4 regions of the Bacillus seohaeanensis genome follow, and region 1 is predicted to be linked to each of the others. Evidence: riboswitches for the same ligand, from Rfam matches in the RefSeq annotation. Region 1 holds a riboswitch; each other region holds the start of a gene.
What was found. A riboswitch is a leader RNA that binds a small molecule or an ion and turns the genes downstream of it on or off. The one in region 1 is predicted to bind S-adenosylmethionine.

Region 1 (3,156 bases):
ATTCGCTCTATGCTTTTAAACGTTGTTAAAAGCAACAATCTTAAGGTTAAAATGTTTGAAATATGTATGTTTCCTTGTTTGATTTTAAAAATAAAGGGAGTGACTCGCTAATTAATGGAGAAATATAATGAACAAATATAAAAAAGCTACATTGTAGAGCATTGTGCTCTACAATGTAGCTTTTTAAGTTAGAATAATTACCCCGTAAATGCCAAATTGGTTCAACTAACTGTCAGTAGAGATGGAAAAAACTTACTGATTGAAGTTTTACTTTATTTCGCCCAAGTAATTAAATCATGGATGTCAAGACGATCTGTTTTACGTGCTTCTTTTAACGGTTTCCCAATCGTAATAAGCATAACCGGTATATACCGATCAGATACATTGAATTCTTCCATTAATTTAGCTGGGTCAAATCCACCGACAGGGCATGAATCCCAGCCTTTTGCTTTCGCTGCAAGCATAAGTTGCATAGCAGCTAATGAAGCATTTAAGAAAGCTGCATCTCTTGGGTATTCTTTACGTCTGTAGGCACCCTCAATTTGTCCTCTTAAAATTTCTTTTAACTCTGGAGTCATTTCGCCTCTTTCAATGGAAGGGTCAAAGACTTTGTCCGTATTTTTGTTCGCTTCAAGGTCACCTAAGATTGCTACAACTGCAGAAGCATCAGCAAATTGTTGTTGATTAAAAGTGATTGGTAGAAGTCTTTGTTGTAATTCTTTATTATCAAAAACTAAAAACTGCCAATGCTGCAGATTCCAAGCAGAGGGAGCTCTTCCGGCAACTTCAAGAATTTCTAGAAGTTCTTCACGAGGAATTTCTAAGTTAGGGTCGTACACTTTTGTAGAACGTCTTTCTCTTGCTATATTAAAAAAATCAGTCATTATGGTAACCTCCTAGTTGTAAAGTTCACAACAGCTACGTGTCAACTTGATAATGATCGCGTAGTGCCATGAGAATAAATATACTATATTTTTGTATGTTACTTCTAAGTTTCCCTTTGTAAGTAGAAAACAATGACAACTATAATTTCCCCTTTTATTTAAGTCAAGTAATATGTTCAATGAATAATCAAATGTTTTGTATTAACTTTTGTCCTAAGTAGGAAGCAGGTTTTCTATTATAAGCAGTGCTGCACAGGAGTCATTATAAAAGTATTATTTGGAGGATCTAATCGTTTTAAAAATATTGATCAACAACTACCAGAAATTAGCGCTTCTTAAAGAGCGCTTTCTTGCATGTAAATAAAGAAAAAATTCCGCACTTACTAAAGCTTTACTTTATATTTGACATAAAACCAACTTCTATAGTAGGATTACTAAGAAAGAAAATAACTGAATATTCTTATCGAGAGAGGCAGAGGGACTGGCCCGATGAAGCCCAGCAACCAATAGTAATAGATTGGTGCTAATTCCAGCAGAGCATTTGGTTCTGAAAGATAAGAGAGGATACTAACAAACTTCTTCTTATCTGAAGAGGTTTTTTTAATACCATTTATTAAAAATTACCTCATTGTTTCACCACTTAGTTAATTTAGGGAGATGAGTTAAATATGAAATACGGATTTTGGTTACCAATATTTGGTGGGTGGTTAAGGAATGTAGAAGACGAGAAAATGCCACCAACTTTCGAATACGCAAAAGAAGTAATCCAATCAGCAGAAAAATGGGGATATGATACGACGCTGATTGCCGAATTGTATCTTAATGATATAAAAGGACCAGAGAGTCCATCATTAGAAGCATGGTCTACGGCTGCGGCACTTGCAGCAGTTACAGAGAAAATCGAAATCATGGCAGCAGTCCGTCCCGCTTTTCATAATCCAGCAGTGACGGCTAAAATGGCTGCGAATATTGATAATATAAGTAATGGTCGTTTTACACTTAATGTTGTTTCTGCTTGGTGGGAAGGAGAAGCACGCCAATATGGTGGTGCATTTACGGAACATGACGAGCGCTATGACCGTACAGAGGAATTTATTGATGTTTTAAAAGGTCTATGGGAAGAAGAACAGTTTTCTTATAATGGAAAGTTTTATAATGCAGAGAATGCTCATCTATCACCTAAACCAATTCAAAAGCCAAATCCTGTTTTATATGCAGGTGGTGAAAGTCCAAGAGGAAAGCAAACAATTGTAGAAAAATGTGATGCGTATGTTATGCATGGGGGAACGGTAGAAGAAATAGAAACAAAAGTAAAGGATATGAAGGAACGACGCGAGCAGGCTGGAAAAACACCATTCCAATCATTTGGTATGGCTGCCTATGTTGTTTGCCGCGATACGGAAGAAGAAGCACAAGCAGAGATTGATCGTATTACCGATGTGAAAGAATCTAGCGCCTATTCAGGGTATAAAGACTTCGTTGGAAAGTCACAATTAGAACAGCAAGTAAAGCTTTATGATTATTCTGTTTCCAATCGTGGTTTACGTCCGAATCTAATTGGAACACCAGAACAAGTAGCAGATAAAATCATTGCTTACGAACGTGCAGGAATTGATTTATTACTTCTTCAATTTTCTCCTCAATTGGAAGAGATGGAACGTTTCTCACGAGACGTTATGCCACTAGTTGAAGCTAAACGCGCTGTCGTAAGTAATTAAAGAATCGCAATTTTAAAAACTGCTTTTCTTTTTGGCTGTTTTCTAAAAGAGTGTTGCTTTTAACAATAGTTGAAAACACAGAGTGAATGGGAGTGGAAAGGAACGGTCCATTTCCCACAAACAATAAACTTTACGAAAACAGCCTTCTTTTATCATTACAGAGAAAAAATCTTAAATAAAACGGGGTTTAAGCTATGAGTAAAATATATGTTATCCATGAAAATAATGAATGGACAAATCATCTTACTAAACGATTAGATGAAGAGGGATTACCGTATGAAGAGTGGTTTTTAGGACAGGGGATCGTCGACTTAAATGAGAAACCTCCTGAAGGAGTATTTTACAATAGAATGAGTGCTTCTTCTCATACACGCGGGAATAGGTACTCACCGGAGCTGACGGATTCTGTGCTTACTTGGTTAGAGCAACACAACCGTCTTGTTATTAATGGAACAGATGCACTTAAATTAGAATTAAGTAAAGTGAAGCAATATATGGCTTTAGAGGCTGCAGGAATTAAAACTCCTAAGACACTGGCAGCAGTTGGGAAAGAA
Region 2 (3,156 bases), on a different contig from region 1:
GACATCAAGAAACGAACACAACGAAAATTTGCCGTAAACCTGTTCGTTCCAAATGAGTTTTACTGTACAGAAAAGGAGATGCTAGATGGTTACAAGTTATTAGAACCTTATCGCTCATTATTTTCATTAGAAACATATAACCCTGAGGTTATGCCTGGAGAAAAGGCAAGAAAAATGTTTCATGATCAAATCAATGTTCTTATTGAAGAGAGAGTTTCTATCGTTTCTTTTACTTTCGGACTTCCACCCAAAGAAATTCTCACCTTATTAAAAGAACAGGGAATAACGATTATTGGCACTGCTACAACCGTACAAGAGGCTGTATTTAATGAAAAAATGGGTGTCGATGCTATTGTTGCGCAAGGAAGTGAAGCTGGAGGTCATCGCGGGAGTTTTCAGGAAAATGAGGATAGTGGAATGATTGGTTTAATGTCTTTAATTCCACAAATAGCTGACAGTGTGACTATTCCAGTAATTGCAGCAGGCGGAATAATGGATGGAAGGGGAATAGCTGCTTCTGTATGTTTAGGTGCAGAGGGCGTACAGATGGGGACAGCTTTTTTAACTTGTCATGAAAGTGGTGCTCATCCCATCCACAAAGAAGCAATTCTAAATTCATCGGAAGAAAACACAACGATGACGAAAGCATTTTCAGGAAAATGGGCAAGAGGAATTAATAATAAATTTATAAAAGACTTTCAAGACAAACAGCATTTCTTGCCGCCGTTTCCTGTTCAAAATACGTTAACAAAAGAAATAAGGAGTGCTTCCAAAGCAAGAAATAATCCAGAGTATATGTCGCTTTGGTCTGGACAAAGTCCTCAGCTTGCTAAAAAACTTTCCGTTCCAGAATTGATGGAAGAATTAATTCGTGAGTCAGAAAAGTTGTTAAATAAGTAAAAAAGGTAGTAGCCGTGTAAGTGGGAAATACTTATACGACTACTATTTTTTTGTCTGCTCCAAGTACTCTGAACGCAGAGTTATGATGCTTATATACCCACTTTTATCCATTAGCACATTGTGAAAACCCTTCCAAAATAGTAAAATAGAACCTTTTTTAAAATATTTAATTCCTATCGAAAAACTCGGGTTGACTTTTTACTGAATTGTGTGTAAAATTTGGAAACATAACAGTCATACTTATCCAGAGAGGCGGAGGGAACTGGCCCTGCGAAGCCCGGCAACCTGCTAAAAGCAAGGTGCTACATCCAGCAAAATGGTAACCATTTTGGAAGATAAGTTAGGAATATTTTATCCTACAGTCTTTCCAAATGGGAAGGTTTTTTTATTTTACATGGTTAGGAGGACTGCAGGAATGACTGACAACAACTTCCAGGAAGCAATTGACAGACTAGAAAAGATGCTCGAGCCAATGAAATACGGATCTATCACGCTCGTTATCCAAGATGGAAAGATTATTCAACTAGAAAAGAATGAAAAATTACGTTTAAAGTAACTTGCTGACTAGAGAAACTAGAGGCGGTTTTAATCGAAGGAGATAGTACTCTTTCGTTTAAAACTGCCTCTTTTTTATTGTCTAGTTCCATCGGCTAGAGGCAAGCCACTTTCACATTTCGGTTTGTCTAGTGCTATTGGCTAGAGGCCTTTGCTGAAAAAAGGAAGTAGGAAGGAGGTTCTGGGGTATGATTACCTATCAATCAAGCGATATTGAAAAAAACTTTTTAACAGATAACGAAACGAAGGGTGCTCTTGACGTTTTAGAATGGGCCTACTCTTCGTATAAATCAGAAGATATTATTTATGCATGTAGTTTTGGAATAGAGGGAATCGTTTTAATCGATTTAATTTCTCGTGTCAAACAGGATGCATCGATATTTTTCTTAGATACCAATGTTCATTTTCAAGAAACGTACGATGTTATTGAAAAAGTAAAAAAACGATATCCAACATTATCGATTAAATTAGTAGAACCAAAGATTTCTCTGCAAGAACAAGAAAAACAATACGGAAAAGAATTATGGAAAAGTGATCCGAATCAATGCTGTCACCTTCGAAAAGTAGTTCCATTACAGGACATTTTATCAACCAAAGAAGCATGGATTTCTGGATTAAGAAGAGAACAATCTCCAACAAGACAAAATACTAATTTTGTTAATCGGGACCATAAGTTCAAAAATATAAAAATTTGCCCACTTATTCACTGGACATGGAAAGATATTTGGCGCTATGCGCATCGTAAAGACCTTGATTATAACGTCTTGCATGATAAAGGATATCCAAGTATTGGATGTTCCCATTGCACGGTTCCTGCCATTAAAGAAGATGATTTTAGATCCGGTAGATGGCAAGGTCAAAGCAAGCTAGAATGCGGATTACATGAAGATGTAAGTGGCAGATAGTATGGTGTGGCTTGCGATTATCATTAGCTGTTTTTTTGCCATTAATATTGGGGCAAGCGGAGCAGCCGCCGCTATTGGCATTGCCTATGGGTCTGGAGCAATAAAAAAAGCTCGAGTCGCATTAATTGTTTGTGCTATAGCCATTTTTCTCGGTGCAACAATAGGCGGCGGAGAAGTAATAAAAACAATCGGAAAAGGAATCATTTCTACCGATTTACTGTCCATAAAAATTGTTGTCATTATATTACTTTCTTCTACTCTGTCACTGTTTTTGGCAAATCTTTTAGGTATTCCTTTATCAACTAGTGAAGTAACCGTCGGGGCAGTGGTCGGTGTAGGAGTTTCACTACAGAGCTTATATGTGCTGCAGTTGCTTCAAATTATTTCATTTTGGTTTATTGTTCCGGTTATTGCCTTTACTTTTGCTTATCTATTTAAAAGATTTTTCAAGAAATATGAACGACGGAAAAGCCATTGGGAAAAATCGGGATGGATAATGTGGCTTCTTGTTATTGCAGGATTTATTGAAGCATTTTCTGCAGGGATGAATAATGTAGCAAATGCTGTAGGGCCAATAGTTGGAGCGGGATACTGGTCCATTGAAGAAGGAAAATGGATAGGAGGAATATTTGTTGCTGTTGGGGTCCTCCTTCTTGGTTGGAGAGTACTCGAGACAAACGGTAAAAAAATAGTTTCTTTAAGTAAGATAGACGGTTTAATGATTTCTAGTACTGGTGGGGCTCTAGTAATTGTCTGTTCCATAGTTGGAGTACCGATACCAATGACACAAGTTACG
Region 3 (3,156 bases), on a different contig from region 1:
TCACAATTCTCTTCGTAATATCCGTTATTCCAATGGGGATCATTTTCAATACTTCTAATCCCAATATGATTAAAAGCAATTCCGTAATCACTTAATTCAGGAGTGACAGCTAATGGAAATATTTTCTGGACAAATTGAGGAAACATTAATCCCCACTCTAATGCTTGCATCCCGCCTAACGATCCACCAATAACAGCTTCAAGCTTTTTAATGCCAAGGGTTTGAAGAGCTGTATGCTGCGCACTCACCATATCTCTAATCGTTATTTCTGGAAAGTCAGGACCATATCTCTTCCCTGTTATAGGGCTAAGGGAGGCAGGTCCCGTAGACCCATCACATCCCCCTAGTACATTGAACGAAATAATTTGAAATTCATTTGTATCAATATAGCAACCTGGACCTACTAACCCTGCCCACCATCCTGGTTGATCATCGTCGCCACTTACAAGATGATTACCTGTTAATGCATGGCAAATCAAAATTACAGGACCGTTTATATTTCCACTTCTTTCATAAACTAAGTTGATATCTTTTAATATTTCTCCACTTTCTAACGTAAGAGCAGGTATTCGGATGGAGCTTACTATGGTGTCTTGAATTTTTTTATTCTCCATATTCGTTACCTCCTCCCGTTTAGATTTTTAATGAGAATTTTTTATACCGGTGATGCCGCTAGAGCTGCCTCAATTGCTTGATCCAATTCGTTAATTAAATCCTGTGGCGATTCGAGACCGATAGATAAACGAACCAAATCTTCCGTAACACCTGTAGACTTTAATTCTTCTGAATTCAGCTGTTGATGTGTCGTCGATGCCGGATGAATGATAAGCGATTTTGCATCACCAACATTTGCAACATGCGACCATAACTTAATATTGTCCACTACTTTACGACCAGCTTCTCTTCCACCTTTAATGCCAAACACTACAATTGAACCCGTTCCGTTTTTGAAATACTTCTGTGCTAAGTGATACGAAGGGTGTTCTCTTAATCCAGGATAAGAAACCCAATTGACTTCACTATGCGCTTGTAAATGCTCCGCAATCTTCACTGCATTTTGATTATGGCGTTCCACTCGCAAATGCAATGTTTCAAGTCCTTGTAAAAGTAAGAAAGCACTTTGTGGACTTAAGCAAGAACCAAAGTCTCTTAAAAGCTGAACCCTTAGTTTTGTAATAAATGCCGCTTCTCCTACATCTGTTGCGTAGCGGATGCCATTATAGCTGCGGTCTGGTTCTGTAAAGCCAGGGAACTTTTCACTATTCCAATCAAATTTCCCACCATCTACAACAATTCCGCCAATCGTTGTGCCGTGCCCACCGATCCACTTTGTTGCTGAGTGGATAACAATATCTGCACCCCATTCAATCGGCTTACATACATACGGAGTAGCAAAAGTATTATCGATGAGTAATGGAATTCCATTTTCATGCGCAATGTCTGCAACTTTTTCAATATCTAAAATATTTAAACTCGGATTACCGATTGTTTCTCCAAATAGCGCTTTCGTTTTCGGTGTGATGGCTTTTCGGAAGTTCTCTGGGTCAGAAGGGTCAACAAATTTTACTGTAATTCCATACTTCGGAAGCGTAACAGAAAATAGATTGTAAGTTCCTCCATAAAGATTCGTTGCTGCAACAATTTCATCACCTGCACCAGCAATATTTAACACTGCAAGTGAAATCGCCGCCATACCAGAAGAAACACCAAGTGCGCCAATTCCTCCTTCTAATAAAGCAAGTCGCTGTTCGAGTACATCGACTGTCGGATTCATAATTCGGGAGTAAATATTCCCTCCCTCTTCTAATCCAAATAACTTCGCTGCATGCTCCGTATTATCAAAAACATAGGAAGTAGTTTGATAGATTGGAACCGCCCTTGAACCTGTTTCCGGATCTGGCTGTTGTCCACCGTGAAGAAGTAACGTGTCAAAATCAAATGAATTTGTCATAAAAAAATTCCTCCTTAAGAAATTTGAGTTTTTATTAATTTTTTCTCTGGTGTTAGTTCAAATGGTGTAACAGTCAAATGCAATCTGTCATAGGTGCGTTCCTGCATTTCGTATAAAGCATTAATAAACGCCCTAATTTGATGCGTAGTGTATTGGGTAGATTCTTGATGAGTTAGGAAGATTTCAAGAGGAAGAATAAGAAAAACCCCCTTCCTAAGAAGAGGGTCTGTTTTTAAGGGATCCTCCTCTTATCTCCCAGGCAGCTTAATTGCCTGTAGGAATTAGCACCTTTTCAAGTACACGCAATCGTACTCGAAGGTTGCCGGGCTTCATCGGGCCTATTCCCTCCACCACTCTCGATAAGAGCATTCAGTTGTAAATAGTTAGTTATTCATGGCTTAAAGTGAATTATAAATTCTTCACTACTAATCGTCAAGAGAAAATTTAGAATTTTTTCATTCTTTCATTTTCCCAGCACAACTGCTAATCGAAATAAGTTGTTTGTTGTCGATTCGCCGATAAGTTGGGATTTTTCTTCGATATCAAAGGACTAGCCGCTCTAACTAGACAAACCATAAACAAGCAATAATCCAATATTATAGAAGACTAAATTTCCAAAGATTCCTTTATTGCTTTTTCAAATACCTGATTAATATCCCCAGCATCCTCAATACCTAGTGATATGCGGACAACATGTCTATTTATTCCGATTTTTTCTTGTGCTTCTTTTGAGAGTGCCCTGTGGGATGTAGTTACTGGATGGGAAACCGTTGTTTCAACACCCGCAAGTGAAGGAATAATTTTCACCCATTGAAGTGATGTAAAAAACTTCTCGATATTACACTTTTGAGAAAGCTCAATGGTAACAATTGCGCCATTCCCTTTGTTCGATAGCTCAGTTGGATAATAAACTTTCTCAATAGCATTATGTTTTTTCAATTGCTCTACCAGAGAATGAGCATTTTCCGTTTGTTTTGCCATTCGAAGCGCAAGAGTTTTCGTACCTCGAACTGTGAGCCATGCCTCAAATGGACTTAAATTCGCACCTAAATTCACTACTCTTTCTCTAGCTTTACTCACTAGATTTTCACTACCTACGAGCACACCTGCCGTTATATCACTGTGTCCTCCTAAATACTTCGTTGCACTGTGAGCTACAAGGTCTATACCTTCTACGTAAGGCTGTCGTAAAAATGGTGTGGCAA
Region 4 (3,156 bases), on a different contig from region 1:
AACCGTACACAAGCCATAAACTTGGTTCTGTAAAATAAAAGAGCCATCTGATAAGGGAAGCAGCTCCCGCAAGTAATGCCACTGTTAGTAAGCCGAACCTGTTTATCCAGTTTCCAGCCAATCTCATAAATGGCACCTCCGATAGTACCGCTATCAAAAACGCCAACCCAATTCCAGCATATGTTCCACCAGAATCTTCTACAAACAAACCAAAATACGTATTATTTGCAAGGTTGGGACCAAACACTAGAAAAGTAACTGCCAAGAATAAAAGAAACCTTTTTATTTTAAACAGCTCTTTTATCCCAGCTTTTAAATCTAATTTTACCGTTGCTTTCTCTTTAGGAAACCCAATAGATATAAATGCTGCAATAACCAAACAGGCAAAGAAGGAGTAGAAAATAATCGTCGGACCGATTGCCCCTTCTGAAAACCGCCCCATTAAAAAAACTGCCAATCCAAAGCCTAATGAACCATAAAGCCTAATATTGCCGTAATCATACCCTACTTTACTTGTATACTTTAAGCTAATACTATCTGAAACTGGAATAATCGCACTTTGAAAAACTGCTACTAAAAAAGCGACAAGAAAAAAGCCAATATAATTTCCTACTGGTAAATATCCTAGTGCAAACACTCCTGCTAAAAAGGTCGTAATCCCAAGAACCAGTGTAGGTCGATTTGTTTTGTCACTCACCATCCCCCAAAGTGGCTGGAAAAAGATCATCACAATGGGCCCAATCGACATAATCGTCCCTATTTGCGAACCACTAAGATGCGCTACTTCACTTAAATACACACTTAATAATGGAGTAAGACTTCCGACACCAAAAAAGGTAAGTAAATAAAAGCCTTTTAATGTGAAAATCTGGTTACGATTAGATTTATTCATTCTGTATCCCCCTGAAGCTTTTCCTAAAATGCTGGACTTTTATAAACATAAACATTATTTTACATTATCAGTCTAATATTAGATGGATACTGCTGGAATGTAAATAACATTTTTTTCTTTCTTTTATGAGTATTGCTTCTCCACTTGTTGCTAGTATTTAACATGAAAAAGCCTGTAGATAGTGGAATAAACATTCTTGAATCTATTATTGGACAAAGTTTAGGGGTTACTGGACACTTTCTCTATTATTCTAGACAATTCTATTGATTTATTGGACACCTTTCTATCTTTTCTAGACAAATTCTTTGGTTTTCTGGACAAACTACCTTTTTATGTAAAATCATACCTCCATTGTTAAGAACAGAAGGAACGTCTATTAAGCACAAAGATCAATATCCAACTGTTTCCGTTTGACTTTTTCTCTGAAACGCATTAAAGTATGGGAAGGAATTTTAATATATACGATTTTCTTCTTATCCAGAGAGGCGGAGGGACTGGTCCAATGAAGCCTCGGCAGCGGACTCTTTATGAGTGCTGTGCCACATCCAGCAAGCAAGTAGCTTGAACGATAAGAAGAGCGTTTCTTTTTATTGTGGAAACCTCTTCTTATTAGAAGGGGTTTTTTTAGCGAAAAGCGGAAGTGGCTCGTTTAGCTCGCGAAGAAAATAGGGATTACCCTCCAAAGGCGTCTTTTGCCTTTTGAGGGTAATCATCTTTTTCACAGCGAGCTAGCCGCTGGAGCTAGACAAGCGAAAAGCGGAAGTGGCTCGTTTAGCTCGCTGAAGCTAGACAACATGAAAATTAAAAAGGAGTGCTTAACTTGGATTCTCAAAAAGGTAGTTTGTTGGCTTTACTGCCATTAGTTATATTTATTGCGTTGTTTTTAGGTGCAGGGATTATTACCGGGGACTTTTATGCTTTTCCAGTACTTGCAGCTATATTAATCGCTGCTATTGTAGCCTTAGTGATGAACAGGAAAGAATCGCTTTCTACTAAAATTGAATTGTTCGCGAAGGGTACTGGTCACACAGATATTATCATTATGGTATTTATCTTTTTATTAGCAGGGGCCTTTTCTGAGTCTGCTAGTAGAATGGGTGCAGTGGATTCTACGGTAAACCTTTCATTATCTTTTATCCCAGAAAACATGTTGATTGCAGGCTTGTTCATTATCGCTGCATTCGTCTCGCTTTCGATGGGGACTTCGATGGGAACAATTGCTGCACTTGCACCGATTGGACTTGGCATTAGTACACAAACAGATATTTCTTCCACACTAGCGATGGCAACGGTTATCGGAGGAGCTATGTTTGGTGACAACTTATCGTTTATTTCCGATACGACAATTGCAGCTGTTAGAACACAACAAACTGAAATGAAAGATAAATTCAAAGTAAACTTTTTCATCGTCTTACCTGCAGCAATTGTAACGGTTATTATTTTGCTTATTATGACACAAGGGAATCAAACGACAGTTAATGTTGGTGACTTCGATGCGATAAAAATTATTCCTTACTTGGGAGTTTTGATTGGAGCACTCATTGGATTGAATGTGTTCGTCGTCTTACTTGGAGGTATTTTACTTTCCGGGATCATCGGTTTTATTGATGGGAGCTTCACATTTTCTTCCTACCTTCAAAGTATAACGGAAGGAATGCTTGGTATGGGAGAAACCGCCTTTCTCGCTATGCTTATCGGTGGTGTTGTCGAAATCATTCGTCATAACGGTGGTATCCAAGCGTTACTTTACTATATGACAAGAAATGTTCGTTCGCATAAAGGGGCACAACTTGCAATGGCTGGGTTGGTCAGTTCTACTAATCTTTCAACTGCCAACAATACTATCTCTATTATTATTGCCGGTCCTCTAGCAAAAAACATTGCGGACAAGTACGAAGTTGATCGTCGTAAATCAGCAAGTATTTTAGACATTTTTTCCTGTGCTGTTCAGGGGTTGCTTCCTTACGGGGCACAAATGCTAGTTGCAGCGGAAGTAGCGGGAATTTCCCCTGTTAGTATCCTTTCCTATGCATTTTATCCAATCCTCATTGCCATATGTGGTATAATAGCAATCTATTTGGACTTTCCGAAGTTCACACGGAAAAAAGTAGCATAACTATTTCAGCCTGCATCGACCAATAGGTCAGTGCAGGCTTTTTATTTCGGAATAAACAGGGAGAAAAGGCTTCTAAGCCCGTTTACACCTTTTATTCATTGCAACTTATAGCAAGTTATTCACGTGATATAATTTCCCGCTTTCTATT

Region 2: another riboswitch for S-adenosylmethionine. It lies ahead of ACFSUL_RS15685 (YezD family protein); the one in region 1 lies ahead of ACFSUL_RS19935 (LLM class flavin-dependent oxidoreductase).
Region 3: another riboswitch for S-adenosylmethionine. It lies ahead of ACFSUL_RS01190 (O-acetylhomoserine aminocarboxypropyltransferase/cysteine synthase family protein); the one in region 1 lies ahead of ACFSUL_RS19935 (LLM class flavin-dependent oxidoreductase).
Region 4: another riboswitch for S-adenosylmethionine. It lies ahead of ACFSUL_RS00500 (Na+/H+ antiporter NhaC family protein); the one in region 1 lies ahead of ACFSUL_RS19935 (LLM class flavin-dependent oxidoreductase).

What each region holds. Positions count from the first base shown of each region.
Region 1 is NZ_JBHUMF010000033.1:24,717-27,872, reverse strand. Features, by position in the region: gene ACFSUL_RS19940 (nitroreductase family protein) at 273-884, opposite strand; SAM riboswitch class I at 1,342-1,445, shown strand; gene ACFSUL_RS19935 (LLM class flavin-dependent oxidoreductase) at 1,553-2,602, shown strand; gene ACFSUL_RS19930 (ATP-grasp domain-containing protein) at 2,797-3,156, shown strand, end outside.
Region 2 is NZ_JBHUMF010000031.1:470,277-473,432, forward strand. Features, by position in the region: gene ACFSUL_RS15680 (NAD(P)H-dependent flavin oxidoreductase) at 1-900, shown strand, start outside; SAM riboswitch class I at 1,138-1,242, shown strand; gene ACFSUL_RS15685 (YezD family protein) at 1,316-1,456, shown strand; gene ACFSUL_RS15690 (phosphoadenylyl-sulfate reductase) at 1,644-2,360, shown strand; gene ACFSUL_RS15695 (inorganic phosphate transporter) at 2,350-3,156, shown strand, end outside.
Region 3 is NZ_JBHUMF010000002.1:123,180-126,335, reverse strand. Features, by position in the region: gene metX (homoserine O-acetyltransferase MetX) at 1-614, opposite strand, end outside; gene ACFSUL_RS01190 (O-acetylhomoserine aminocarboxypropyltransferase/cysteine synthase family protein) at 656-1,951, opposite strand; SAM riboswitch class I at 2,197-2,317, opposite strand; gene ACFSUL_RS01185 (trans-sulfuration enzyme family protein) at 2,558-3,156, opposite strand, start outside.
Region 4 is NZ_JBHUMF010000001.1:96,117-99,272, reverse strand. Features, by position in the region: gene ACFSUL_RS00505 (MFS transporter) at 1-892, opposite strand, end outside; SAM riboswitch class I at 1,363-1,467, shown strand; gene ACFSUL_RS00500 (Na+/H+ antiporter NhaC family protein) at 1,713-3,008, shown strand; gene ACFSUL_RS00495 ((S)-benzoin forming benzil reductase) at 3,114-3,156, opposite strand, start outside.